DNA from 3 places in the Methylosinus sp. H3A genome. Region 3 is predicted to be linked to each of the others. Evidence: predicted binding sites of a transcription regulator. Region 3 holds the regulator's gene; each other region holds the start of a gene.
The links. The regulator PhoB, encoded in region 3, activates phosphate uptake and scavenging genes when phosphate is short. The targets are predictions, from matches to a motif close to TGTCATNNANCTGTCAT.

Region 1 (9,490 bases), 2.4 Mb from region 3:
GCCGACCATGGCCTCAGCATAATCGCTAAAGTCTATAAGATAAATATGCGATTGCGCGCCTCATATGCGTCTTGCGGCGCCGCGGCGCGCTGGCGTCGCTGCGACGCCGAGACGCAGGCGGCGGACGGTTTTCACGCGCTCGGACGCGCGCTGCGATTTCCTGGCGCTATTGCGAAACCCTGTCGCAAACTCTAGTGTCGGCCCCGGTTCGAAACCCGGCGCCCATCTGTGCGGGACGCGGGAAAAACAAACGCCCGAGGCCTTCGCCCTGCCGGGCGGCGAGGAGGAAACCAGAGGGAAATGAACAACAAGAACAACAAGGTCATTACAGCCGACGAAGCGATTGCCCTCATCAGCGAAAATGACGTTCTGACCACCACCGGCTTCGTTCAGAGCTGCATCCCGGAGGCGCTGCACGCCGCGCTGGAGAAGCGCTTCGTCGAGACCGGCGCCCCGCGCGGCCTCACGCTGATCATGACCGCCGGCGCCGGCGACAGCAAAGGGCTCGGCACCGGCCGCCTGCATCACGAAGGCCTGCTGCGCCGGGTCACCGCCGGCAATTTCGGCCGCATGCCCAAGGTCGCCCAGGCCGCCCAAGAGAACAAGATTCTCGGCTATAATTTGCCGCAGGGCGTCATTTCCCAGCTCTATCGCGCCTGCGCCGCCGGCCAGCCCGGCCTCTTCTCCAAGGTCGGCCTCTATACTTATGTCGATCCGCGCTTCGGCGGCGGCCGCGTCAATGAGGTGACGACGGAAGAGATCGTCAAGCATGTCGTCATCGACGACGAGGAATGGCTGTTCTACACGGCGACGAAGATCGACGTGGCCTTCATTCGCGGCACCAGCGCCGACCCTTCCGGCAATATCAGCATGGAGAAGGAGGCGCTGACGCTCGACGTGCTCGCCCAGGCCATGGCCGCGCACAATAATGGCGGCATCGTCATCGCGCAGGTCGAGCGCATCGTCGAGGCCGGCTCGATCCGCCCGAAGGATGTGAAGGTGCCGGGCATTCTGGTCGATTGCGTCGTCGTCGCCGACCAGCCCGAGATGCACCGGATGAATTACGGCGTGATCTACAACCCCGCGCTCGCCGGCGAGGTTCGCGTGCCGGTGGAGAGCATGGCCAAAATGACGCTCGACGCGCGCAAGATCATCGCGCGGCGCGCCGCCTTCGAGCTGCCGCCCAATGGCGTCGTCAATCTCGGCGTCGGCGCGCCGGAGGGCATCGCCGCCGTCGCCAATGAAGAAAAGCTCACGCCCTTCATCACGCTGACGACGGAAGCCGGCGCGATCGGCGGCGTCCTGGCGTCTGGCTCCTCCTTCGGCTCGGCCACCAACGCCGATTCGATCATCGATCAGAACACGCAATTCGACTTCTACGACGGCGGCGGTCTCGATATGACCTGCCTCGGAATGGCCGAATGCGACGAGCAGGGCAATGTGAACACCAGCCGTTTCGGCGGGCGTCTCAATGGCTGCGGCGGCTTCATCAACATCAGCCAGAATGCGCGCAGCGTGGTGTTCGCCGGCACTTTCACGGCCGGCGGCCTCGACATCGCGATCGAGAATGGCGAAGTCAAAATCCTCAAGGAAGGCCGTGCGCGGAAGTTCCTGAAATTCGTCGAGCAGGTGACCTTCAGCGGCAAATATGCGCAAAAGCGCGAGCAGCCGGTGATCTATGTCACCGAGCGCTGCGTCTTCCAGCTGACGAAGGAAGGTCTCGAGCTGATCGAGATCGCGCCGGGCGTGGACATAGAGCGGGATATTCTCCCGCATATGGACTTCAAGCCGATCGTCAAGCACCCGATCCTGATGGACAAGCGCATCTTCGTCGACGAGCCGATGGGATTGATCTCCGATCTGCTCAATCTCGATCTGCAGGATCGCGTGAGCTATGACGCCGATCGCAATATTCAGTTCCTCAATCTAGAGGGCTGGAGCGCGCGCTCCAAGCGCGATATCGACGATCTGCGCAAAATGCTGATCGACGCGTGCCAGAAGATCGGCAAGCGCGTCAATCAGGTCGTCAATCTCGACAATTTCCGCATCAGCGAGCATCTTTACGATTACTATGCGGAGATGATCCAATACATGCTCGAGAATTATTATGTGACGACGACGCGCTACACGACCAGCGCCTTTCTGCGGCTGAAGCTGAAGGAAGCGCTGAGCAAGCGGGGCATCGCGCCACATGTTTTCGAGCGCAAGGAGGACGCCCACAGCTTCCTCGAGGTGATCGGCGAAGGCTGAACGAAAACGAAGCGCGAAGCCCCTCCCCGCCCTCCCGCTTCGCGGGAGAGGGAGCAGGCTCCGCACTTCCTCGGGGCTCACGTAACGTCGGCCGCTCCCTCTCCCGCGAAGCGGGCTATCGGATTCATACATAGCGAAACCCAGCGGCCGTCATGGCCGGGCTTGTCCCGGCCATCCACGCCAAGCAACTGAGAAATTTGAGGAAATCGACGGATTTCGGCTTGCGTCGGGCGGGTTCGTGGCAGGGCCCAGTAGAGGTCGCCGGAGCTTCGACATCACGCCAACCTTCCGAGAAGCCGCGGCGTGATGGCGTGGATGGCCGGGACGAGCCCGGCCATGACGTCGTGGAGGCGAGGATGTGTGCATTCGATAGCACGGGGGCCAGCCCGGCGCGCGCCGCTTCTGCTGCGCTTCGACATTCAGACTAGGTGCCGAACACTCTCGATTCCGGCGCGCATTGCGCTACAATCTGCGAAATGTCACGCCCTTCCTCCGCAGATTACGCCATCACGCCGCAGATCCTGCTGCGCGCCTATTCTATCGGCCTTTTCCCAATGGCGGAGAGCGCCGAAGAGGAGCAGCTTTTCTGGGTCGACCCCCAGGAGCGCGCGATTTTTCCGCTCGATGCGTTCAAGGTCTCGCGCTCGCTCGCCAAAACCATCCGCTCGGACCATTTCGAGGTCAGGGTCGATACGGATTTCGACGCGGTCATCGACGCTTGCGCCGCCTCGGCGCCAAAGCGCGAGAACACCTGGATCAACGCCGAAATCAAGCGCTTATACCGCGATTTGTTCGACATGGGCTGCGCCCATACCGTCGAGTGCTGGCGGGAGGGACGGCTCGTCGGCGGCCTCTATGGCGTCTCCATGCGCGCGGCCTTTTTCGGCGAGAGCATGTTCCATCGCGAGACCGACGCCTCGAAAGTGGCGCTGGCGCATCTCGTCGCGCGGCTCGTCAAAGGCGGCTTCCGCCTGCTCGACACGCAATTCATGACGACGCATCTCGCTTCGCTGGGCGCAGTGGAGATCAGCCGCGACGTCTATCATGGCCGGTTGGAAGAGGCGCTGACCATTCCGGCGCGTTTTGCGGCCTGGCCGGACGACGCTCCCGTTCCCGGCCGCGAGATCGTCGCGATCCTGCGCCCCGAGACCGAGTTCAGAACGAAAAAGGGGACGGCGCCGTAGCGGGAGCCGGCTGCGCCGGCTGCTTCTTTTTCTTCTTCTTCGCTTTTTCGGTCGGCGGCGCGGCCGCGGGGTCGACGGCGTCCGGCGCCTTCGCGCCCTCGGGCGGGACCGAATCGCGCGGGCCGATGGGCGCAGCCTCGACGGGAACGGGCGCGACCGGCTCCACTTTGCGAGAGCGGGAGCGCTTCTTCTCGGGCGGCGCGGCCGCAGCGGGAGCGCCCGCCGCCGAAGGATCGGCCGCCGGCGCCTGGACGATCTCCTTGCCGCCGCGGCAGTCGACCAGCCACACGTCATAGACGGGATGCTCGACGCCATGCAGGCCCGGACTCGCCGCGAACATCCAGCCGGAGAAAATCCGCTTGGCGTCGTTCTTCGCCGTGTCCTGCTCGTCGACCTCGACGAAGCTCGTCGTCTGCGGAGCCTCGGTCTGCGGTCTCGTGTTGCAGACGCGCGGCGTCACCTGCAGCGAGCCGAATTGCACGGTCTCGTCGATGGCGACGTCGAAATTGATGATTCGGCCAGTCGTCTTGTCGAGGCCGGCGAAGACGGCGGTCGGATTGCGAATAGGATCGGCCGAGGCCACGCCGAGACCGGCGAGGACGGCGGCTCCGGAAAGGGCGAAACGGAGGCGGAAGGAGCGGGAGATCATATCGGGTCGGTTTCCGATCTCTGGCTCGGGCCGGCCGCCCGCGCCTCATGCGCCGTCTTGAACAGGAAGAGCGTGGCGGATCGATGGTCGCGGGCGTGGCCGCGACCCGCGCTTCTCAGGACTCGGGGGTCCAGGCCTGATAGTCGCCGCCCGCCGGGGCGCGGCGGCCCTCGGCCAGGATCGAGCCCGGCGGATGATACGCGGCCGAGGTGCCGGTCAGATTGGGGCGATAGGGAAGCTCCCATTCCTTCGGCTCGTATTTTTCCTGCGTGGGCGGCGTGTCGACGATGTGATGCAGCCAGCCATACCAGCCGGGCGGCGTCGCCGAGCCCTCGGCATAGCCCTTGTAGATGACCCAGCGACGCTCGAAGCCGAGCGCTTTGTCCTTCTTGCCGCCGCGGCGGCGGTAATAGACGTTGCCGAACTCATCCGCCCCGACGCGCTCGCCATAGAGCAGCGTCCAGAGGCCCGTGCTGAGCGTCGCCCGATTCCACCAAGTGAAGAAGCGAATGATGTAGGACATGTCGGAAGCGTCCATCCCATGTTTGCGTGGCTCCTTATTGCGTCAAGACGGCGCAATGTCCAGTCGGGCGCGCCGGTAGGCTCCCCTGCGAGGATGCGCGAGCTTTGCTTTTGGCGACGAGTCGTGGAAAAGGAGACATGTGACAGAACGACGACAGCCGCCGCGCCCTCGAAGGCGCACCGCAGAGAACTGAAACCATTGGTTTTCGGCTCGCGCGAAAGAAGAGCGTCGCGTCGAATTCCAAAGGGACGACTGCATGATTTCCAAGGGAATGAGACTCATTCTTCACGCCGCGCTGGCGGCGATCCTTTCCGCGGGGAGCGCGCACGCCCTCGACATTTCCGGCGCCGGAGCGACTTTTCCCCTGCCCGTCTACGCCAAATGGGCGCAGAGCTATTCCAAGGAGACCGGCAACCGCGTCAATTATCAGTCGATCGGCTCGGGCGGCGGCATCCGCCAGATCAAGGCGCGGACAGTCACTTTCGGCGCCTCGGACCAGCCGCTGTCGGCCAAGGAGCTCGACGCCGCCGGGCTCATCCAATGGCCGCAGGTCGTCGGCGGCGTTACGCCCGTCGTCAATCTGGACGGGGTGAAATCCAATGAGCTCGTCCTCGACGGGCCGACGCTGGCCCGCATTTTTCTCGGCGAGATCACCGTCTGGGACGATCCGGCGATCCGCGCGCTGAACCCGAAAGCGTCTCTGCCGTCGACGCCGATCGTCGTCGTGCATCGCTCCGACGGATCGGGGACCACCTTCTGCTTCACCGATTATCTGTCGCGCGTCTCGGCGGATTGGAAGGCCAAGGTCGGCGAGAACGTCGCCGTGGAATGGCCGCTCGGCCTCGGCGCCAAGGGCAATGATGGCGTCGCCAATAATGTCGCCAACTCCAAAGGCGCGATCGGCTATGTCGAATACGCCTACGCCAAGCCGAACAAGCTCGCCACAGTCAGCCTGGTGAACCGCGACGGCAAGGTCGTCGCGCCGGGCAAGGAGAGCTTCGAGGCGGCGGCCGCCAGCGCCGATTGGGAGAGCGCGCCGGGCTTCTTCCGCCTGCTCACCGAGCAGCCGGGCGCGCGCTCCTGGCCGATCGCCGCGGCGACGTTCATTTTGCTGCCGAAGCAGCCGCAGGATGCGGCGGCGGCGCTCGAAGCGCTGAAATTCTTCGACTGGGCCTTCTCCAAAGGCGCCGCGGCGGCCGAGGAGCTCGATTTCGAGCCCATGCCGCCCTCGGTCGTGACGCTCATCCGCAAGAGCTGGGCGGCCAATGTGAAGGATGCGAATGGAAAACCGCTGCTAAATTGACCATAAAGACAGGAGCGGCCGCGCGCGGCCTTTTCATCGAAGGAGAGGCCGATGCCGCAGACGATCGCCGCCGGATGCTGCGTCGTCGGCGGCGGGCCGGCGGGACTCATGGCGGGCTTTCTGCTCGCGCGGGCCGGCGTCGACATCGTCGTCATTGAAAAACATGCGGATTTCCTGCGCGATTTCCGTGGCGACACGATCCATCCGTCGACTCTGCAGCTGATGTTCGAACTCGGCCTGCTCGACGCCTTTTTGCAGCTGCCGCATCGCAAGGCGTTTCAGCTCTCCGCCTGGGTGGGAGCCCGCAAATTCGTCGTCGCCGATTTCCGCCGTCTGCCGACGCTCTGCAAATTCGTCGCCTTCATGCCGCAGTGGGATTTTCTGGACTTCATCGCCGGCGAGGCGAAGAAGCTCCCGAATTTCCGCCTGCTGATGAAGACTGCGGCCGAATCCCTCCTCGAGGAGGATGGTCGCGTCACCGGCGTACGCGCTCGCGGGCCGGAGGGGGCGATCGAGATTCACGCCGATCTCACCGTCGCCGCGGATGGGCGGACGTCGCTGCTGCGCGAAGCGGCTGGCCTCGAGGTGGAGGACTTCGGCGCGCCGATGGATGTGCTGTGGTTCAAGCTGAGGCGAGAAGCGGATGATCCGGACGAGAGCTTCGGCCGCGCCGCGCCGGGCCGCATGGTCGCGATGATCGAGCGCGGCGCCTATTGGCAGATCGGCTATGTCATCCCCAAAGGCGGCGCGGAGGCGCTGAGGCGGCGCCCGCTCGACGAATTTCGCGACGCCATCGCCGATTGTGTTCCCTTTCTCATGGATCGCGTGGAGGATCTGCAAGATTGGGAGGACGTCAATCTGCTCACCGTGCAAGTGAATCGGCTGAAGAATTGGAGCCGGCCCGGCCTGCTCTGCATCGGCGACGCGGCCCATGCGATGTCGCCGGTCGGCGGCGTCGGAATCAATCTCGCGATCCAGGATGCGGTGGCCACGGCCAATCTTCTCGCCGAAAAGCTGCAGAGCCGGACGCTGCGCGACGAGGATGTCGGCGCCGTCCAGAGGCGCCGGGAATTTCCGGCGCGGGTCACGCAGCGATTGCAGCTCTTCATCCAGAATCGGGTGATTCGCAGCGTGCTCGCCGCAGACAAGCCTTTCGAGGCGCCGCTGGCTCTGCGCCTGCTGGACGCCTTCCCGTTTCTAAGGCAGCTGCCGGCGCGGCTGATCGGCCTTGGCGTGCGGCCGGAGCATGTCAATTCACCGCGCGAATGAAAGCGCCGAAGGCGCGCGGGCCGTCGCCTGTCTTGACCTTGGCCACGACTTTCAGACTGTCGGCGGCGATCGACCAGAATTCATTGGTGAACCAATTGGCGACATAGATCGTCTTGCCGTCGCGGCTCGCCCCTATGCCTTCCGGATATTCGCCGACCTTCACCTGCGCCACCGGCGCGAATGTCTCGAGATCGAAGACGCTCACCGCCTCGGCGTATTGATCGGTGACGAAGCCCCTGCCCTGCGCCAGCGCCACGCAATAGGGCCGCCTGCCGACCTTCACCGTGGCGATCACGCGCCGAGTCGAAAGGTCGATGACGCTGACATCATCCGATTCGACATTGGCGGTGTAGGCGCGCTCGCCCTTGGCGTCGATGGTGACGCCGAAAGGATGGCGGCCGACGTCGAGCTCGCCGCGCTTCTCGAAGGACGAAGCGTCGACGAAGGCGATTTTATTGACGTCGCGAATCGCGACGAGGATCGTCTTGCCGTCCGGCGTCACCGCCACTCCCGAAGGGGTGGGGCCGACCTTGGCCGTCGCGACGACGCCCGAATCGGGATCGACCGCGAAAAGCCGCTGCTCATACATGTCGGCGACATAGACACGCCCGCCATCCGGCGCGACGGCGAGGCCGAGCGGACCGCCCTCGAGCGGGATCTTGCGCAATACGCGGCGCTCGCGCGTGTCGACGACAGAGAGATATTTGCCTTCCGGGCTCGTCACATAGGCGCGGGCGCCGTCAGTGGAGACGGCGACGCCGGCCGGCTTGCCGCCGATCGGCAAAGTCGCGGCGGGCGCCATTGTCGAAAGATCGACGATGGTGAGATCGCCGCTGCCCTGATTGGTGACGAAAGCCTCATCCGCCCGCGCCTGAGAGGCGAGCGCCAGCCCGAGAAGGACGGCTGACGCCGTCCTTCTCCAGAACTCGAGGGTCACTTGCCCTCGACCTTGGCCTTCAGCGAGGCGAGGCCGGCCTTGTAGAGATCGGTCACCGCCTTCAGCGCCGCCTCGTCGGAGAGTTCCGGCGGCGGGTCGTTGTTCGGGAAACCGCGGTAGAAGGCGCCTTTCCATTCCACGACGCTCTTGTCGCCCTGCGGCTTCACCGTCAGCGTCGACGAATAATTGTTCACCGGCAGGATCTTCACATCCACCTTCTCGATGCGATAGGCGAGCGAGAAGTCCTTCGCGTCATATTTGGTGAGCAGCTCGTCGATCTCGCCGCCATTCTTCAGCGTGAGATGACGGGTCGCCTTGTCGGGCGTGTTGCCGCCCGTTCCTTCCGTCTTGGCGACGGGGGGCAGCCAGCTCAAATCCTGGAAATTGCCGACGATTTCCCAGACCTTCTCGGCCGGAGCGGCGATCTCGATCGTCTCCGTCACCTTCTGGCGGGAGGGGCCGTGAGCGAGCGCGGCCGACGAGGCCAGAGCCGCTAGCGACAAGGCGGCCAGGAACCCCCGGCGCGCGACGACGAATGACATGACTAACCTCCTGAAGGCCTTTTTGGCGCCTATTGCCCCGGCGCCGCCGGCGCGCAACTAACTCCTCCGCGCCCCGCCACGTCAAGACGAGGAAAATCGAATGGGAGAATCATCCCGATCGCCCCCCTTGCCGAAAATGGCGCGCGCGTCGAGCCTCACAGCGGAGCCCGAGTCGGCTTCTCCCCATAATCCACGACTTTTGGCAACATATTGTCGGGAAATTAATTTCCCACACCATATGTTGATAGCGACTTGACGACGTTCTCGGAGTGACGCACTCTCGGAGTGTCACCAATGACGCAGCGACGGAAGATCGAAGAGGCCCGGCAGCGCGCCCCGAACGGGCGGCGTTCGCCTCATCGCTCATCCGCGTTGCGCGCCTTGTCGCGGCGGCGGCCCTCTTATCGCGACAAGGTTGGTATCTGCGTTTCCCACGTAGAGTCCCGGATAACAGAACGCCTTCCACTCGGCCGACGCCGTCGGCCGCGCGCGATTTCGTGCCCCCATTTTTCGAGGAATAGGACGAGATGAAGATCGACCGACGCCACACAAGAGCCGGACAGTCCCCCTATGCGGACATAGAGTTTCGCGCGGCGCGCAGCGAAATCCGCAATCCTGACGGCTCGGTGGTGTTCTCGCTCGAGAATATCGACGCGCCCGCCGACTGGAGCCAGGTCGCGATCGACGTGCTGGCGCAGAAATATTTCCGCAAGGCCGGCGTGCCGACGCGGCTGAAGCGTGTCGAAGAGCATGACACGCCGAGCTTCCTGTGGCGCTCGGTCCCCGATTCGGAGGCGCTCGCGCAATTGCCGAAGGCGGAGCGCTCCTCCTCC
Region 2 (9,490 bases), 2.8 Mb from region 3:
CGGGCGGGGAATGACGCGCTCGTCATCGCACCAATTGGGGATGATGGCGACGCGCTCCGGCGGCAGGCCCGAGGCGCGCAGACGCGCCGCCATGCGCTCGCCGATCGCGACATTGCGTGCGGCGAATTTGAGGCTGAGATTGCGCGCGCCCGCGAGAAGCGCGCCGAACGGCGCCGGAAGGCGCACGCCGAGCCCGAGCGCCACTTCCGGATAGACGTCCTGAAGCCAGTTGACGAGATGGCAGGATTTGAGCCGCGCCACGAGCGCGAGCGCCACGGAGAGCAGCGGCGGATCGGTCATGACGACGAGGCTGTCGCCGCGCGCGGCGAGGCGCAACGCCGCCGCCACGAAATGATAGTAGAGCGCGGCGGCGTCGAGGGCCCGGCCCCAAATGGAATGCCGCCCGAAGCGCGACCGATAGACGCGATGGACCGTCACCCCATTCGACATCTCCCACGCCGGCAGATCGGCGGAGGCGTCGTCATAGAGGCCGCGGCTCGTCACGACGACGACCTCCTCCCCTTTCGAGGCGAGATGGAAGGCGAGATCCGAGAGGAGCTGGCTCGTCGCCGAAACGTCTGGCGCGAAGAAACGATTGAAGAAGATGAATTTCATCGCGGACGTATTCGCTCTCGGGGCATGGACGCGCCGCCACGGCGCGAAGGATATTCGACGGGCGGCGTCAAATCGGTCGCCCCGGCGCGAATGCGGGAGGCTTCGGCCGCGCATGTGACCGGACGCTCGCGGCCTCCTGACGCTCCACCCGGCCGCGCGCCGCCGCCGCGCCTTCGAACTCGCGCCGATACCAGCGGGTCGCGTGATCGACAGCCGCCCGGTTCAATTTTTCGCCGGTGAGAGCGACGGAGAGCGTGCCAAAGGCGATCGCCAGATCCAGCCGCCAGGAGGCGTGCCGGATATACCAGACGTCGAGCGCGTTCTTCTCCTCGGGCGAAACCAGCGTTCCGCCCTTGATCTGCGCCCATCCGGTGACGCCCGGCCGCACGCTGAGCCGCCGCCGCGGGTCCGCCGGCTGATCGACCGGCAGCAAAGGGCGCGGCCCGATGAGCGACATATGGCCGATAATCACATTGTAGAGCTGCGGAATCTCGTCGAGCCGCACGGCTCGGATCGCGCGGCCGATCCTCGACAGGCGCCGCTCTCGCGGCAGGCGGCGGCCGTAGCGATCGAAGGGCGGACGAAACGTGCGGAATTTATAGACGAAGAATCTCTCGCCATTGCGCCCGACCCGCTGCTGCCAGAAAACGATCGGCGCGCCGACATCGATCAGAATGGCGCAAGCGACGACCAGCCCCGCCGGCAGGGCGAGGACGAGCAGCAGGCTCGTGAACAAAAGATCGATCACCCGCTTGGAGTTGAAATAGTCCGGCGCGTCGAAAGGCCCCTCCGGCGCCGCGCCGAGCCGCATATCGGGCGGCGCCTGCCGCGGCGCGAGATTGAGCGCCTCCGAAATTTTGATGCAATCCCGGCCGCGGGCGTCGCATTGCGCGGCGACCTCCACGAGCAGCTCGGCGGGCAAGGCCTCTTTGTCATCGGCGATCCAGACCTCGCCGATCTCGACGCCGTGCTCGGCATATTCGTCGAGCACGGCCCCAATGTCCTGCGGAAGGCCGACGATCGAAACGCCGCCGACCTTTCGACCGACGAAAGACGGCCGCGCGTCGAGGGCTGCGACGACCTGCGTCGTCCGCGGCCGTTGATAATCGGTCAGTTTGATCGCGACCGAAGCGAAACGGTCCACGCCGATCAGGATCACGCGTCGCAAGGCGACCGCGGGGTCCGCGACATCGGTCTCGAGCTCTTTGCGCCAGACGTCCCTATGGTGCAGCCGCGTCGCCGCCCTGATCGCGATCAGGCCCGCGCTCAGAACGAGGCCATAGATCACGGGCGTCGAACGCGGCACGCCCTCCAGCCGCGTGAGCGTGAAGAGAATGACGCTGCTCGACGCGACCGCGCAGGCCGACGCGCCGCAAACATCGACGGCGTCGCGAAGCGAAAAAAACTGCCCCATGCGGTCGCTCAGCCGAAAGCTCCACAAGATCAACAGCGAGCATGAGATCGAAAGGAAGGCGTAGCGATAGGGAGCGGGTATGTCCTGAGAGAACTCGCTCGAATCGAGAAGCGCGGGGTCGCGCAGCGCGAGAGCGATGAAGGGCGCAGCCGTCGCCCAGCAGAGATCCGCCAGCTGGAGACGGAACGCCGTCCTATCCCTCGATGCCGGCGACGCCACCCTCATATTGGAAATTTCCCAGTGCAAACAAGGTATTAATGGCCAAATTGAGCGCTCTTTATCTTGAGCATAGCCGCAGCGATATGTCAACAATGCGGCGATTCTCGATCGATCGAGGACAAAAGCGCGATAATCGCGGCCCCTCACGATTTCGTCGGTCGACGATATGTCCTAGTATCGGCGTCAGCTGTCGCGGCGGCCCGCCGGGCGCGACGGACCGGATCGGGTCGGCGAGATGACGATTTCACGATTTGCGCAATTTCAGACTTTGCAAATAGGATTCCCGACAGTCCTTCCACCGAATCTGCGCATCTATGCGATCGGCGACATCCATGGGCGCGCCGACCTCCTGGACGCGCTCGCGCGCCAGATCGAAGACGAGCTCGCCTCGGCGCCGACGGAGACGCTGACGATCTTCCTCGGCGATTATGTCGATCGCGGCCTGCAATCTTCGACCGTCGTCGAATGGCTGAGCCGCGGCGATTTTCCGACGCCCTTTCATGCGCTGCGCGGCAATCACGAAGAAATATTGCTGCGCTTCCTCGATGACGACTCGGTTCTCGACGGCTGGCGCAAGTTCGGAGGGGTGGAGACGCTCCATTCCTATGGTGTGGACGTTTCTTCCGTCATGCGCGGCAAAGGCTATGAAGAAGCGCGGCGCGCGCTGGTCGCGCGCTTCCCCGATCACCACCGGCAATTCGTCGTCGAAACGCCGCTGACGGCGAGCTATGGCGACTATTTCTTCTGTCACGCGGGGGTGAAGCCGGGTGTGCCTCTCCGTGACCAGAAGGCCGAGGATCTGCTCTGGATTCGGGAGGAGTTCCTGAACTTCCGTGGAAACTGGGAAAAGTTGATCGTGCATGGCCATACGCCCGTCTCCGAGCCCGAAGTCCTGCCCAATCGCATCAATATCGATACGGGCGCATTCGCGACCTCCGTCCTCACAGCCCTCGTGCTCGAAGGCGACAGTCGCCGCATGTTGTTCACGGGCCGCAACTGACCGCGTCTAGAGCAATGCTCCGGCGATCCGAGAGGGCGTCCGCCTGGCTCGAAGCGCGCAGCGGCAGTTTTCGCTCTGCGGCGCAATTCGCCCGGAGGCGCTGGCCGCCGCTCGTCGGCGCGACGATGCTTACCCTCGTGGCCGGAGCCCTCTTCATCGCAACGGCGACGCCTCTCTATTCGGCCTCCACGCAATTGCTGATCGAAATTCGACAGGAACGCGCGATCGGCGCCGATGCGACACTGACGCCGGCCCCGATCGGCAAGCGCATGATGAAGAGCGAGATCGCCGTCATCAAATCGGCCGCGCTGCTACGGCGCGTCGTCGAGAGAGAAAAGCTGATCGACGATCCGGAGCTCGGCGCCGCAACGATCGCCGCGACGATCGAACGCCTGAAGAATGCGCTCGCCGTCACTCTGCTGCGCAACTCGCGTGTGATCCAGATCGCGGTGACGTCCATGGATCCGGCAAAAGCGGCGCGGCTCGCCGACGCCATCGCCGACGCCTATGTCGTCGACAAGCTCGACGCGCGGCTCGAGGCGGCGAGACGCGCCTCCGCCTGGCTCGCCGATCGGCTCGTCGCGCTGCGGCGGCAGTCGCACAACTCCGAGGAGGCGCTGGCGCTTTTTCTCGCCGCGACCGGCGCTTCGGCGCGGGCGGAGGGCATGAAAATCGATCCCGAGCAGAGCGCGAGTCTCGCTCGACGCGTGGCGGGCGTGCGGGCGGAGGCGGCCGAGCGAAAAGCGCGCCTCGAGCTGCTGCAACGGATCGAGGGTCGTGGCGGGAACGCCGCCGAGCTCCCTGGCGTCGGCGGAGCGATCGACGAGCTGCGCCGACGCGCGGCGCAATTGTCCCGACAGGAGGCGGAGCTTCGATCCCGCTACACCGACGGCCACCCTTCCGTCGTCGCGCTTCGCGCGCAGATCGCAGACGTCGATCGCGCCATCGCAACGGAGGTTCGCCGGCTCTCGGTCGGCGTCCGCCATGCGTTCGAGCTCGCCGAGGGAAGCCGAGAAGCCGCGGAGACGACGCTGCGCGATATCACCGCGACCGACGATCGCGGCAAATCGGCGGCGATCATGCGAGGCGAGCTGGAGCGCGCCGCCGCGACCGACAGAAAGCTTCTCGAAAACATGCTGCGCCGCGCGCGATTGGTCCAAGAGCAATCCACCTTCGAGCCGCGCGTCGCGAGGATCATATCGGCCGCGCTCGCTCCGAGCGCTCCGATCTGGCCAGACAATGCGCAGACCATGCTGATCGCGCTCGCGCTCGGCGTGATCGCCGGCGTCGGCGCCGCCTACGCCAGCGAATTGGCGGACAAAGGGTTCACGACGCTCGCGCAAATCGAAGCGAAGCTCGCGCTTCCCCTTCTGGCCTCGATATCGGAAATGAAATCGCACGGCGGCGCGAACGGCGGCGTCGCGCCGATCCTCGCAGATTATTTGCGCGCCAAACCTTTGTCGCGCGCCGGCGAAGCGTTCCGCGCGCTGCGCAGCGCGATCGCGATGAGCGATGTCGACGATCCGCCGAAGCTGATTCAGCTCACTTCGACCGTCCCCGGAGAAGGGACGACGACAATCGCCTCGGCGCTCGCGGCCTCGGCCGCGCAATCGGGCTTACGCACGCTTCTCGTGGACGCCGATCTTCGCCATCGGGCCGCGTCGCGGATTTTCTCGGCCGGCGAAAAGCCAGGCCTCGTCGATCTCCTCATCGGCTCCGCCCAGCCGAGCGCGACGATCTTCTTCGACGACAAACGCGGAATATGGGTGCTTCCAGCCGGCGCTGAAATACAGAATTCGAGCGATCTGCTCGCATCCGAGAAGATGAAGGCGCTCGTGGCCGCGCTACGCCGCCAGTTCGACCTCGTCGTCATCGACACGCCGCCGATCGGCCCCGTCCTCGATCCGCTCATCGTCGCCGGGCTCGTCGACAGAACGGTTCTCGTCATTCGCTGGGCGGCGACCCCGCGCGAGGCTGTCGCGCATGCGATCGAGCGTCTGCCGGAGCGTGGGAAGATCGCGGGCGCCGTGTTCAATCTGGTGATCGAGGCGAAAGCGCGGAAATACGGCCGATACGCCTATTCCCCCTATTCCGGCGCCGGCTCCTTCGAAAACTATCATGTCGAATGAGTCGCGCCGCCGGCATAGAGCGCAGAGCAAGCCCGCGCTATGGCGCCGCGAGCCACGAGGGCGCCGACGAAGCGCGTCAGGCGTCCGCAGCCACTCTCTTCGCCGGCGCGCCGCGCTTCTTCGGCGCAGGGACGAGCTTCGCCGCCGGCTTGCGACCGAGGCCAAGCGACTTCGCCAGGGCCGAACGCTGCGCGGCGTAATTGGGCGCGACGATCGGATAGTCGCTCTTCAGCTCGAAGCCCGCGCGATATTCGTCCGGCGTCAGCTTGTGCTCGGCCTGCAAATGGCGCTTCAAGGATTTGAACGGCTCTCCGCAACAAAGGCAAGTAATCGCGTCCGCGTTTACGGATTTTTTCACCGGAACCGCAGGCCGCCACTGTTTGACCTCGCCATCCGCGGCGTTCGTCGACTCGACATCGCCGCCGCCGAAGGCTTTTTTCACGGCCGCGATAACAGAAGGAAGATCGACAGGAGCAACAGTATTATTTGAAAGATAGGAAGAAAGTATCTGTGCGACGAGCGCTTTGTCTTCGGCTTCGGACATGTTGGTTTCCTCGGCGTTCCAATCCTTTCTATTGGACCCGATATCGATGTCGATTGCAATCGGCGACTTCCCTCGAAAAGAGGCCAGCATCGAACAACGAGCAGGTTTTTCGGGACCGGGCTCCGTTTCTCGTCGCGGTCGGATATTTTGAGAGTGGCAAGCGGGAGCGGGATCGTATCGACGAAATCCGCACCATACGTCGCCGTTCGGCGACCGCCGAGACTGTCCTGCCAGGAAACCAGTGGCTCGGAATGGTGGGCGCGACAGGGATTGAACCTGTGACCCCTACGATGTCAACGTAGTGCTCTCCCGCTGAGCTACGCGCCCCCGGCGCCGACCGGATGCTTCGGTCCGACGCGAGTGCAGCCCGTATAATGGCTGTCGGGCCGAGGCGCAAGCGCCGTTCGAAACCTTTCCACGCCTGCGCCGAGACGCCGGCCACAGCAAGGAAATTTTAAGATTCCCTTCCACGAACAGAGCTTTTCGGCGAAATAATTCACATTCCCGCGACCTCTTCGCCTCTTGCCGGCCTTCGAATTCGTGTCACACTGACGTCGTCCTTCTGTCATCAACCAAAGGAGGCGCCGTATGTCGCTACAGACCCATCTCGTCGAGCTCGAACGCCGCCATCAGGCGCTCAAGAAAGAGATCGAGCAGGAGCATCACCACCGCCGACAAGACGATTCGAAGCTCCACGAGCTGAAGCGCAAAAAGCTTCAGCTCAAGGACGAGATCAACAAGCTGCGGCAAGGCGTCAGCCTGCACTGACAGCCCAATCGAGGTCTAGCGTCGAGGCGGAGAGCACTTCTCCGCCTTTTTTTGTGTCCCGAGCCCTTGCGGCCCCTGCGGGCGCCCGGCTTGCTTCGCGGTTTGGCCCGACGCATTATTTCCCAACGCGAAAGCGAAGACGCCCCATGCCCCCTTCCCCGCGCTATCGCGCTGAAACGCTCCACGCCTCGCTCGGCGACGGCTTTTTCGACCTCGTCGAGCCCGCCCGCTTCCCCGAGCACATCTTGCGCTATCGCAACCAGCGCTGGGCCGAGCGCGTCGGCCTCGATACGCTGACCGAGACGGAATGGATCGGCCATTTCGGGCGTTTCGAGCCCCTGCCCGGCGGCTTTTCCAAGCCGCTGGCGCTGCGCTACCACGGCCACCAATTCCGCACATACAATCCGGACATCGGCGACGGCCGCGGCTTTCTGTTCGCCCAGCTCCGCGACGCGGGGGATGGCCGGCTGCTCGATCTCGGCACAAAGGGGTCGGGCCGCACGCCCTGGTCGCGCCAGGGAGACGGAAAGCTCACGCTCAAAGGCGGCGTGCGCGAGATTCTCGCCACGGAGATGCTGGAGGCGCTCGGCGTCGACACATCCAAGAGCTTCAGCCTGATCGAGACCGGCGAGCCGCTCTATCGCGGCGACGAGCCCTCGCCGACGCGCTCCAGCGTGCTGGCGCGACTCTCCCATTCTCACATCCGCATCGGCACATTCCAGCGCCTCGCCCATCTCGACGATCAGCCCGCGCTCGGGCGGCTCATCGATTATTGCGTCGCCCATTATTTCCCCGAGCTCGCCGACGAGCCGGCGGAAAGCCGCGCCGGCGCCTTTCTGGAGCGAGTCGTGGCGCGGGTGGCGCGGCTCGGAGCGCGCTATATGGCTGCCGGCTTCGTCCATGGCGTGCTCAATTCGGACAATATCAACATCACCGGCGAGAGCTTCGATTATGGGCCATGGCGATTCGCGCCGCGCTATGATCCGCAGTTCACGGCGGCCTATTTCGACGACAGCGGGCTCTACGCCTTCGGCCGTCAGCCCGGCGCGCTCGGCTGGAACCTCACCCGGCTCGCGGAGACCATTTTGCCGCAGGTCGGGCTCCAGCGGGCGGAACAGATTCTCGGCGGCTATCAGAGCGTCATTCAACGCGAGTTCCAGCTCGCGCTGCTCGACCGTTTCGGCCTGCTGCCGGCGGACGATCCCGAGCAGGACGCCGCGCTCGCCAAGGGACTGCTCGAATTTCTCGGCAAGACGCAGGCGCCCTTCGAGCAGACCTTTTTCGATTGGCGCGGTGGTCTGGCGAGCCGCGAGCGCGCCGCCGCGAGCCCGGAGGCCACGCTCTATGATGCGCCGGAATTCGCCGGACTGCGCGAGGCGCTGGCCGCGCATGAGACGTCGCCCGCGGCCAATCTCGACCATCCCTATTTCCGTCGCCCCATCCCCTGCACTATGCTGATCGAAGAGGTCGAATCGATCTGGGCGCAAATCGCCGAACTCGACGATTGGAGCGCGCTCGACGACAAGATCGCGCAGATCGCCTCCATGCGCGAAGCCTATGCGCCGGCGCCTGCCGGGGGATGACATTTGGAAGATGAGCCGCTCGATCTGCGCCTTGCTGTTTCTCGCTCTCTCGAGCGCCGCCGCCGCCAAGAATCTGCTGATCGAGAAAACCCCGCCGAGCGGGGCCTGCTTCTTCCGCCGCTATGACGAAGCGCATCTTCGCGAGCATCCCGGCCAGACCACCGTCTCGGTGCGGATATCGCTTCGTCGCGAGCTACCCTTCACGCCCGAGGACGCGCGCGAGCTACGCGTCGAGTTTCGCCAGAAGGGCCACGCCAAGCCCTTCTATGTCGTCGGCGGCTGCGCCTGGAGCGAGGAGGCCAATCGCGACGTCCGCGGCGTCCGCCTCATTCAATCGTTCCACGAGGACGCCGCGGCGCAATGCATGGCCCGCGGCGGCCTCGGCGGCTCGGCCGAGGAAGGCGGCGATTTCCCCATCGACCTCGCCGAGGACGGCGCTTCGCTCACGCTCTACATGGACGAGGGCGTCAGCGGCTGGCGCGGTCCGGACCAGAAGAAGAAATCCACCTATCTCGAGCTCACGCGCCAAAACCGCGTCTTCCGGCTCGAGCGCGTCGACCCCGCGGCCTGTTTGGAGCTGGACAAAGCGGTCGCCGTCGACTGAGAGAAGCGGGAAAATTCGCGTGGACACGCCGCCCTATCCGTATTTGGACTTGAAGATGAACATGACGCGAGGCGATAATCACGCGTCACGACTCGCCGCGCCGCGGCGCTCGGGCAGGTTGTCGAATGGTCGATGAGCTCAACGAAGTCGAACGCAACTCTCTCCGGATCGAAGTAGAGCGCCTGAGGCTCGAGCATCGGGATATCGAGGATGCGATCGACGCCCTTCTCGCGGTCGGCGCCGTGGACCAGCTGCAAATTCAACGGCTGAAAAAGCGAAAATTGCTGCTGCGCGATCGCATCGCTTTTCTGGAAGACCAGCTCACGCCCGATATAATCGCGTGATCCACCACGCGTGAGCGGCGCGCTATTTCCACATTCTGAGACCGACTGCGACGGCGAGCGAAACGACTGCGACGATCGCGACGACCGCCACCAGCCTTACGGTTTCCTTGCTTTCCTGGGCGCTCCCCATACGGTCCTCCGCCGTGCTTTTTTCAATTTTGGCGAGCCTATGCCTGTCCAAGAGAGATACAATAAGCCTAGATGCGACGGAACAGCGCAGCGACGATCGCCCCATCGACGCGCGGCATCGCAGCCGGCGTCTCAATAAAT
Region 3 (9,490 bases):
GCGGCGCTGGAACAGCCTGCGCGAGACGATCGCGCGTATATTGGAGGCGAGAGAATGATCCGCCTTCCAGCCGCTCGCTTCCGATGCGAGCCTGAAGGCTCGCGGTCCAATGCGCGCTCCGGACCGCGAGCCATCAGGCTCGCTTTCGGTCGCGATTAATCCGACCGAGGGACCATGCCCGATCTACGCAGACGCTATCAGGGCGAAGCTCTGCTCGGCCTCGTCATCGACGCTCTGCCGGAGGCGGTGTTCGTCATCGACTCGGAGGCGCGCATCGTCGCCGCCAATCGCGCCGCGCGCTCCGTATTGCCGTCCTTGCGCCCCAACGACCCGCTGGCGCGCAGCCTGCGCTCGCCCGACGTGCTCGACGCGCTGGACCGCGTGCTGCGCGGCGGCCAGCCGGAGAAGGTCATCTGGCTCGAGCGCCTGCCGGTGGAATGTTGGTTCGAGGTGCATATCGCGCCGCTGCGCCTCGAAGGCTATGAGAACGCCGCCGTGGTGAGCCTGCGCGACCTGACCGAATCGCGCCGCGTCGAGCGTATGCGCGTCGATTTCGTCGCCAACGCCAGCCATGAATTGCGCACGCCGCTCGCTTCGCTGCTCGGCTTCGTGGAGACGCTGCAGGGCCCGGCCCGCGACGATGAGAAGGCGCGCGACCGCTTCCTCTCCATCATGCGCGATCAGGCGCAGCGCATGTCGCGGCTCGTCGACGACCTTTTGTCCCTGTCGCGCATAGAGCAGCATCTCCATCTGCGCCCGGACACGCCGGTCGATCTCGGCATTCTCGTCGCCCATATCGTCGACACGCTCGCGCCCATGGCGGAGGATGGCGGCATAGAGCTGAAGCTCGACATCGTCGGGCAGGTCGTCGTGCCGGGCGATCGCGACGAGCTCGCCCGCGTCGCCGAAAATCTCATCGAGAACGCGATCAAATACGGGGCCGGGCCGGTCGAGATATCTCTCTCCCCGCTCGGCGCCTCCGCCGTCTTCTCGGTGCGCGATCACGGCCCCGGCATCGCGCCGGAGCATTTGCCCCGCCTCACCGAGCGCTTCTATCGCGTCGACGCGGGCAAGAGCCGCGCCAAGGGCGGCACCGGGCTCGGATTGGCCATCGTCAAGCATATCGTGGCTCGCCATCGCGGCCGGCTCGCCATAGATTCTGCGCCAGCCAAGGGCGCCACATTCCGGGTGTTTCTGCCACTGATCGACCCGGAAAAAGCCGAAAACGCCTGACGAAAAGACGAATTAAGTAAATATATTCAAATAGATAAACTGTCATATGACAGTCATTAGACAGTCGTAAAACCCTCGCCGTGGGCCTCTAGTGTGCCCACCGCTGGGGCGCTGGACGCGCGCCGACACAGTGAACCTCGAGTTCGAAAGAGACCGAACATGCTCTCCAAAGTTCTTCATCGTGTCGCACTGGCGACGAGCCTGGCCGTGGCGACGGCCGGAGCCGCCTTCGCGATCGACATCTCCGGCGCCGGCGCCACCTTCCCCTATCCGATCTACGCCAAATGGGCGGACAGCTATAAGAAGGAGACGGGAGCCGGCCTCAATTATCAGTCGATCGGCTCGGGCGGCGGCATCAAGCAGATCAAGGCCCGCACCGTGACCTTCGGCGCCTCCGACCAGCCGTTGAAGGCCGAGGAGCTCGAGGCCGCCGGCCTCACCCAATGGCCGCAGGTGATCGGCGGCATCGTGCCGGTGATCAATCTGGACGGCGTCGCCTCCGGCGATCTCGTCCTCGACGGCAAGACGCTCGGCGCCATCTTCCTCGGCGAGATCAAGAGCTGGGACGACGCCGCGATCAAGAAGCTGAACCCGAAGGCCAAGCTGCCGTCGGCCGCGATCGCCGTCGTGCATCGCTCGGACGGATCGGGCACGACCTTCAACTTCACCAATTATCTGTCCAAGGTCAGCCCGGACTGGAAGTCCAAGGTCGGCGAGAACGCCTCGGTCGAATGGCCGGTCGGCATCGGCGCCAAGGGCAATGAAGGCGTCGCCAACAATGTCGCCAACACCAAGGGCGCGATCGGCTATGTCGAATACGCCTACGCCAAGCAGAACAAGCTGACCTACACCAAGCTCGTCAACAAGGACGGCAAGACCGTCGCTCCGACGACGCCGACCTTCCAGGCCGCGGCCTCCAACGCCGATTGGGCCAATGCGCCGGGCTTCTACCAGATTCTCACCGACCAGCCGGGCGCGCAGTCCTGGCCGATCACCGCCGCCACCTTCATCCTGCTGCCCAAGGCGCCGCAGGACACGGCGGCTGCGGCCGAGGCGCTGAAATTCTTCGGCTGGGCCTTCGCCAAGGGCAATAAGGCGGCCGAGGAGCTCGACTATATCCCGCTGCCGGCCAATGTCGTGGCTCTGATCAAGAAGAGCTGGACCGCCAATGTCAAAGACGCGAGCGGCAAGCCGCTGGCGTCGAACAACTGAGCGCATCGTCGATACGCGCCGGCGAAATTCCTGACGGAATATTTCGCCGGCGCCCCTCGACGCCAGACGCACGAGAGCCACAGGTGGCGGAATGGCGCGCAACGACCCACCCGAGGACGAACTCCCCCCGCTTCCTTTCGACGCGGCGCCTCCCGGCGCAGTGAGTTCACCAAAGACCTGCGCTATGACCTCACATGAAAAATCCGCCTTCGGGAGCGCGCGATGGAAGCCGGCTTCACCCGCCAAACGAGAGACAATAGCGTGTCGGACCTAGCAATCGTAGAAGCGCCGCCCCGCGCCGCCGAAGTCGACCGCGGGAAAGTTCTCGGCCGCATGGCCCTGTTCGACTTCTTCTTCCACAATCTGACCCGCGCCGCGGCGGTGCTCGTCCTGCTCATCCTCGGCGGCGTGATCTTCTCGCTGATCTATGGCTCTCTGCCGGCCATCCAGGCCTTCGGCCTCGGCTTTCTGACGACGGAATCCTGGAATCCGGTCACCGAGAAATTCGGCGCGGTCGCGCCCATCTACGGAACTCTGGTGACCTCGGCCATCGCCATGGTCATCGCCGTGCCGCTCGGGCTCGGCATCGCCATCTTCCTCACCGAGCTCTGCCCCCATGCGCTGCGCCGGCCGATCGGCGTCGCCATAGAGCTGCTCGCCGGCATTCCGTCGATCATCTACGGCATCTGGGGCCTGTTCGTGCTCGCCCCCTTCCTGCAGCAGCATGTGCAGCCGGCGCTGATCTCCTTCACCGGCGACATTCCGGTGCTGTCGAGCCTGTTCGCCGGCCCGCCCTATGGCATCGGCATGCTGACGGCGGGCTTCATCCTCGCCATCATGGTGCTGCCCTTCATCACCTCCATCTCGCGGGACGTGTTCGACACCGTGCCGCCGATGCTGAAGGAGGCGGCCTCGGGCATAGGCTGCACGACCTGGGAAGTCATGCGCTATGTCGTGATCCCCTATACGCGCGTCGGCGTCATCGGCGGCGTGATGCTCGGCCTCGGCCGCGCGCTCGGCGAGACGATGGCCGTCACCTTCGTCATCGGCAACGCGCATAAAGTGTCGAGCTCGCTGCTCGCGCCGGGCACGACGATCTCGGCGACGATCGCCAATGAATTCACCGAGGCGGTCGGCGACCTCTACACCTCCGCGCTGATCGAGCTCGGCCTCATCCTCTTCGTCATCACCTTCTTCGTGCTGGCGGCGGCGCGCTTCATGCTGATGCGCATCGAGCAGAAATCGGGAGCCTGACCCTTGTCCATCTCCGCCTCCCGCCGCCGCACCAACGCGCTCGCCACGACGCTGTGCTGGACCGGCACGGTCTTCGGCCTCGCCTGGCTGGTGCTGATCCTCGGCGCGCTGATCTATGAGGGCGCGCGCGGCCTCACGCCGGCCGTCTTCACCGAGATGACGCCGCCCCCCGGCGCCACCGGCGGCCTGCTCAACGCCATCGCCGGTTCTCTGGTGATGACGACGATCGGCGTGCTGCTCGGCACGCCGCTCGGAATGCTCGCCGGCACCTATATGGCCGAATATGGCCGCTATTCGAAGCTCAGCATGGTCGTGCGCTTCATCAACGACATTCTGCTCAGTGCGCCGTCCATCGTCGTCGGACTCTTCGTCTATACTGTGGTGGTGGCGCGGGTCGGGCATTTCTCCGGCATAGCCGGCGCCCTGGCGCTCGCCGTGCTGGTGGTGCCCGTCGTGGTGCGCACCACGGAGGACATGCTGCTGCTGGTGCCGAGCCCGCTGCGCGAGGCGGCGGCGGCGCTCGGCCTGCCGCGCTCGCATATGCTGCTGCGCGTCGCCTATCGCGCGGCGAAATCGGGCATCATCACCGGCGTGCTGCTGGCCATAGCGCGCGTCTCCGGCGAGACGGCGCCGCTGCTCTTCACCTCGCTCAACAATCAGTTCTGGAGCACGGACCTCAACGCGCCGGTCTCCAGCCTGCCCGTCGTCATCTTCCAATTCGCGCTCTCGCCCTACAAGGACTGGCAGCAGCTCGCCTGGACCGGCGCTCTGCTCGTCACCCTCGCCGTCCTTCTGCTCTCCATCACCGCGCGTGCGCTCAGCAGCCAGGGAAAACAACAATGACCGCCATGCCGGTTGTCGAAGCCACCATTCCAACCAAGGTCTCGGTTCGCGATCTGGACTTCTATTACGGCCAGACGCGCGCGCTGAAATCGATCTCGCTGCCGCTGTACACCAATAAGGTGACGGCCTTCATCGGCCCGTCCGGCTGCGGCAAATCGACTCTGCTGCGCATATTGAACCGCATGTACGACCTCTATCCGCGGCAGCGCGCCGAGGGCGAGGTGCTGCTCGACGGCGAGAATATTCTGGACCCGCGCATCGACCTCAACCTGCTGCGCTCGCGCGTCGGCATGGTGTTCCAGAAGCCGACGCCCTTCCCCATGTCGATCTACGACAATATCGCCTTCGGCATTCGCCTCTACGAGAAGCTGTCGCGCAGCGAGCTCGACGGCCGCGTCGAGGCGGCGCTGCGTGGCGCGGCGCTGTGGGACGAAGTGCGCGACAAGCTGAATTCGAGCGGCCTCGGCCTCTCGGGCGGCCAGCAGCAGCGCCTGTGCATCGCCCGCACCGTCGCCATTCAGCCGGATGTGATCCTGTTCGACGAGCCCTGCTCGGCGCTGGACCCGATCTCGACGGCGAAGATCGAGGAGCTCATCGACGAATTGTCGGAGCGCTACACGATCGCCATCGTCACCCACAATATGCAGCAGGCGGCCCGCGTCTCCGATTTCACCGCCTTCATGTATCTCGGCGATCTCGTCGAATTCGGCGAGACGAACAATCTGTTCACCGCGCCGCAGAACAAAAAGACGCAGGACTATATCACCGGCCGCTTCGGCTGAGCGCGATACGCGCACGAGGAATATGAGACATGAGCGAACATATCGTCAGCTCCTATGACCGCGACCTCGAGGTGCTCGGCCGCAGAATCGCCGAGATGGGGGGCATCGCGGAGAAAATGCTCGCCGAAGCCATGGATGCGCTCGCCAATTTCGACATAGAGCTCGCCCATCGCGTCGTCGCCACCGATCAGCGCCTCGACGCGCTGCAGCGGGAGATAGAGGAGAACGCCATCCTCACCATCGCGCGGCGCCAGCCGCTCGCCATCGATCTGCGCGAATGCATAGCGGCGATGCGCATCGCCGCCGATCTCGAGCGCGTCGGCGATCTCGCCAAGAGCATCGCCAAGCGCACGGTGAAGATCCTCTCGGAGGCGCGCGTGCCGCGCGCCGTCATCGGCCTCAAGACGATGGCGGAAGTGGCCGCCATGCAATTGAAGGACGTGCTGGACGCCTACGCCCAGCGCGATGTGGAGCGCGCCCGCGCCGTCTGGACCAACGACAGCGAGCTCGACGCTCTCGAAGATTCTGTGTTCCGCGATCTCCTCACCTTCATGATGGAAGACCCGCGCAACATCTCCTTCTGCACGCATCTTCTGTTCTGCTCCAAGAATATCGAGCGCATCGGCGATCACACCACCAATGTCGCCGAGACGATCGTCTATCTCGTCACTGGCGAGGCGATGCCGACCGACCGTCCGAAGGGAAAGTCGTCGGTCGTCGGCGCCAGCGCGGAAACGGATGAGCCCTCGCAATGAACGAAATACGCGTCGCAACGCCGCGCGACACGCCGCACGACCGCGCGCCGCGCATTCTCGTTGTCGAGGACGAGGCGGCGCTCGCGTTGCTTCTCGCTTATAATCTCGAATCCGAAGGCTTCCAGGTCGAGCATGTGGAGCGCGGCGACGAGGCGGAGATCCGCCTCGCCGAATCGGTTCCCGACCTCGTTATTCTCGACTGGATGCTGCCCGGCGTCTCGGGGCTGGAAATCTGCCGGCGGCTGCGCGCCCGCGACGACACGCGCACCATGCCGATCATAATGCTGACCGCGCGCGGCGACGAGAATGAGCGGGTGCGCGGACTCTCCGTCGGCGCCGACGATTATGTGGTGAAACCCTTCTCGACGCCGGAACTGATGGCGCGCGTGCATGCGCTGCTGCGCCGTGCGCGGCCGGAGCGCGTGGCGACGCGCCTCGTCGCCGGCGACATAGACCTCGACCGCGAGACGCGGCGCGTGAAGCGCGGCGGGCGCGAGATTCATCTCGGGCCGACGGAGTTTCGCCTGCTCGAATATCTGATGGAGAAGCCCGGCCGCGTCTTCTCGCGCGCGCAATTGCTGGACAGCGTGTGGGGGCTCTCGGCGGAGATCGACGAGCGCACCGTCGACGTGCATGTCGGACGTCTGCGCAAGGCGATCATCCGCGGCCGCGAGAAAGACCCGATTCGCACCGTGCGCGGCACCGGCTATTCCTTCGACGAGACCTTTGGAAGGAATTGAGGCTCCATTTTCCTCATTGCGCGCAACGCCCCCTCTCCCGCGAAGCGGGGGAGGGCTGGGGAAGGGGGCGGCCCGAGCGTTACGAGCGCCCCGCGAGTTCCGCCGCGCGATAGCCCGACCTTATCGCCCCTTCGATCGTCGCCGGCAGGCCGGTCGCCGTCCAATCGCCGGCGAGCAGGAGATTGCGCCAGCTCGTCTGCGCGCCGGGTCGGCGTTCTTGCTGCGCCGGCGTCGCGGCGAAGGTCGCGCGTTTCTCCTTCACGATCTGCCATTGCGGCAGCGCCGCGGGCAGGCCCGTGGCGGCGGCGACCTCGGCCCAGATGCGCTCGGCGAGGCTCTCGCGGGACTCGTCCATCAGCCGATCGGCGCCGCTGATCGTCACCGAGAGACGGTCCTCGAAAGCGAACAGCCATTCGGTGAGCGAGCCGATCATGCCGAGCAGCGCCGGCTGGCTGGGCGGCGGCGCGATCTTGAAATGCGCGTTGATGATGCCGCGGAAATCATCCGGCGCCACGAGACCGGGAAGCAGCTCCTGCGCCGCCCAAGGCGGGACGGCGAGCACGACCCGATCATTCTCGCCGAGCGCGATTTTCTCGTCGCCGAAATCGAGCGCCACGGCGCGCTCGCCCGCAAACTCGATTCCCTTCAGCCGCGCGGCGAAGCGTGGCGCGGCGCCGCGCGCGGCGAGCGTCGTCAGCGCCGGCTCGATGAAGGCGGTCCCGAGCCCGCGCCGCGCGACCAGCGGACGGCAGGCGGCGCCGCCGGCGGCAAGCGTCTCCCGCAGCACGGCGGCGGCGAGCGCGGCGGAGGAGTCGCGCGGCTCTGTGTTGAGCGCGGAGAGCAGCACCGGGCCCCACAGCCGCTCATAGAGCGTGCCGGAGCAATTCATCGCCTCGCCGATCGTCGCGCCTTTTTTGGCGAGGAGAATGCCGATCGCTCCGAGGTAATCGCCGGGCGATGTTCCGGGAACGCGGCGATCGCGCACGAAAATCCACCAGGGCAGGCGCGAGGAATTGGGCCTCATGCGCCAGCGCGTTCCGTCGCGCGTGTCGAGAAAATCGAAGGCGCACTCCTTCGGCCCGACGAGCTCGCCGACCGAGCCGATGCGACGGGCGTAATCCAGCGCCGTGGAATTGCCGGAGAGCAGCAGATGATTGCCATTGTCGATGGTGAGATCGAGGCTGGAATCATAATAGGAGCGGCACCGCCCGCCCGCCATGCGCGCGGCTTCATAGAGCGCGACGCCGCGGCCCTCGTCGGTCAGGCGAATGGCGCAGGAGAGGCCGGCGAGACCCGCGCCGACAATATGCGTGGTTCCGGTCACGTCAGCGCGAATCTGAGCAGGGCCAGCAGGACTTTCGTCCGCGAGGCGGAGACCGGCTCGCGCGGCGGCGCAAAGCCGCGCGCCACCAGACGATCGAGAACGGAGCGATAGGCCGTCGCCATCAGATAAGGCGCCTTCACCGCGCGCTGCGGCGAGACGCGCATGAGAAGCTCCGATTCCGCATAATGCTTGCGCGCGCGCTCGGCCACCGCCGTGCAGACATCCGGCAGGCCCGGATGCGCCAACACCGCGCCGCGCGCGAAATTCGTGACGCCGGCAGCCGCCAGCGCCTCGCGGGGCAGATAGAGGCGCCCGCGCGCCTCGTCCTCGTCGAGATCGCGCAGAATATTGGTGAGCTGCAAGGCGCGGCCCATGTGATAGGCGAGCATGCGCGCTTTGGTCGGCAGCGCGCCGCCCGCGCAATCCGCCTCGTCGGCGAGGCCGAAGACGCGCACCGACAGCCGCCCCACGGCGCTCGCGACATGGTCGCAATAGAGATCGAGCCGATCCCATTCCGGCGCGCGAATATCCTCGACGACATCCATCGCCATGCCGTCGATGACGGCCTCGAAATCGGCGCGCTCGAGGCCGAAGCGGCGCACAGGCCGCGCCAGATCGGCGCAGCGCTGATGCGTGCGGCCGGCGTAGAGCGCGTCGAGATCGCGCCGCCAATCATCGAGCTGCGAGAGGCGCAGGGCGCGGTCGCCCTCCTCGTCGGCGATATCGTCGACGGCGCGGCAGAAGCCATAGATCGCATACATTGCGTCGCGCCGCTCGGGCTCGAGAATGCGCATGGCGAGATAGAAGGAGCTTTTCGCGGCGACCCGCGGCGCCTCGGGAGCGATTGTCTCCATGCTCATCGCGCGGCGCTCGCGGCGGAGGCGGCGCGCGGCCACAGCAGCCGGCGCAGCAGCACCGTTCCGGCCCCGGCGAGCGCGGTGAGCAGGAACACGCCCTTGGCGGCGTGAACTTTCTCGCTCAACGGATCGGCGACGAGAAGGCGCGCCGTCAGCGTCTCGGCGAGGCGCTGGATCGCGCCCACTTCCATGGCGAGCCGCGTATCGGCGATGCGATCGGCGAAAGGCGCGCTCTCTCTCAGCAGTTCCTGCGTGCGCTCCGCCAGCACGCGCAAAGTCGCAGCGAGCTGCGGCGAGGCGCGCTCGGCGGAAAGCATCTCGACGCTCGCGCCATTGGCGGCGAGCGCGTCCTGCGGCAGATAGACGCGGTCGAGGCCGCGATAATCCTTCGCGCAGTCCTGAAGGTGATTGATGATCTGCAACGCCGCGCAGAGCGCGTCATTCGGCCCCCAGGTCGTCGCGCGATCCTCGCCATGAACGTCCAGCACGA

Region 1: pstS (phosphate ABC transporter substrate-binding protein PstS) is a predicted target of PhoB. The motif match lies at 4,746-4,762, and genes of this name have one in related genera.
Region 2: IY145_RS20510 (YdcH family protein) is a predicted target of PhoB. The motif match lies at 6,474-6,490, and genes of this name have one in related genera.

The regions. Positions count from the first base shown of each region.
Region 1 is NZ_JADNQW010000005.1:3,410,347-3,419,836, reverse strand. It holds gene IY145_RS18765 (acyl CoA:acetate/3-ketoacid CoA transferase) at 301-2,250, shown strand; gene aat (leucyl/phenylalanyl-tRNA--protein transferase) at 2,727-3,434, shown strand; gene IY145_RS18755 (DUF2155 domain-containing protein) at 3,406-4,083, opposite strand; gene IY145_RS18750 (NADH:ubiquinone oxidoreductase subunit NDUFA12) at 4,199-4,606, opposite strand; gene pstS (phosphate ABC transporter substrate-binding protein PstS) at 4,863-5,909, shown strand; gene IY145_RS18740 (FAD-dependent oxidoreductase) at 5,961-7,178, shown strand; gene IY145_RS18735 (YncE family protein) at 7,159-8,115, opposite strand; gene IY145_RS18730 (SRPBCC family protein) at 8,112-8,657, opposite strand; gene IY145_RS18725 (vitamin B12-dependent ribonucleotide reductase) at 9,185-9,490, shown strand, end outside.
Region 2 is NZ_JADNQW010000005.1:3,779,096-3,788,585, forward strand. It holds gene IY145_RS20480 (glycosyltransferase family 4 protein) at 1-615, opposite strand, end outside; gene IY145_RS20485 (sugar transferase) at 683-2,254, opposite strand; gene IY145_RS20490 (metallophosphoesterase family protein) at 2,484-3,248, shown strand; gene IY145_RS26340 (polysaccharide biosynthesis tyrosine autokinase) at 3,386-5,377, shown strand; gene IY145_RS20500 (MucR family transcriptional regulator) at 5,454-5,921, opposite strand; tRNA gene IY145_RS20505 (tRNA-Val) at 6,174-6,248, opposite strand; gene IY145_RS20510 (YdcH family protein) at 6,510-6,689, shown strand; gene IY145_RS20515 (protein adenylyltransferase SelO) at 6,836-8,272, shown strand; gene IY145_RS20520 (hypothetical protein) at 8,283-8,876, shown strand; gene IY145_RS20525 (YdcH family protein) at 9,002-9,220, shown strand.
Region 3 is NZ_JADNQW010000005.1:1,006,671-1,016,160, reverse strand. It holds gene IY145_RS07900 (lysylphosphatidylglycerol synthase domain-containing protein) at 1-58, shown strand, start outside; gene IY145_RS07895 (ATP-binding protein) at 175-1,233, shown strand; gene pstS (phosphate ABC transporter substrate-binding protein PstS) at 1,393-2,445, shown strand; gene pstC (phosphate ABC transporter permease subunit PstC) at 2,668-3,699, shown strand; gene pstA (phosphate ABC transporter permease PstA) at 3,703-4,542, shown strand; gene pstB (phosphate ABC transporter ATP-binding protein PstB) at 4,539-5,324, shown strand; gene phoU (phosphate signaling complex protein PhoU) at 5,354-6,079, shown strand; gene phoB (phosphate regulon transcriptional regulator PhoB) at 6,076-6,819, shown strand; gene hpnE (hydroxysqualene dehydroxylase HpnE) at 6,899-8,143, opposite strand; gene hpnD (presqualene diphosphate synthase HpnD) at 8,140-9,003, opposite strand; gene hpnC (squalene synthase HpnC) at 9,000-9,490, opposite strand, start outside.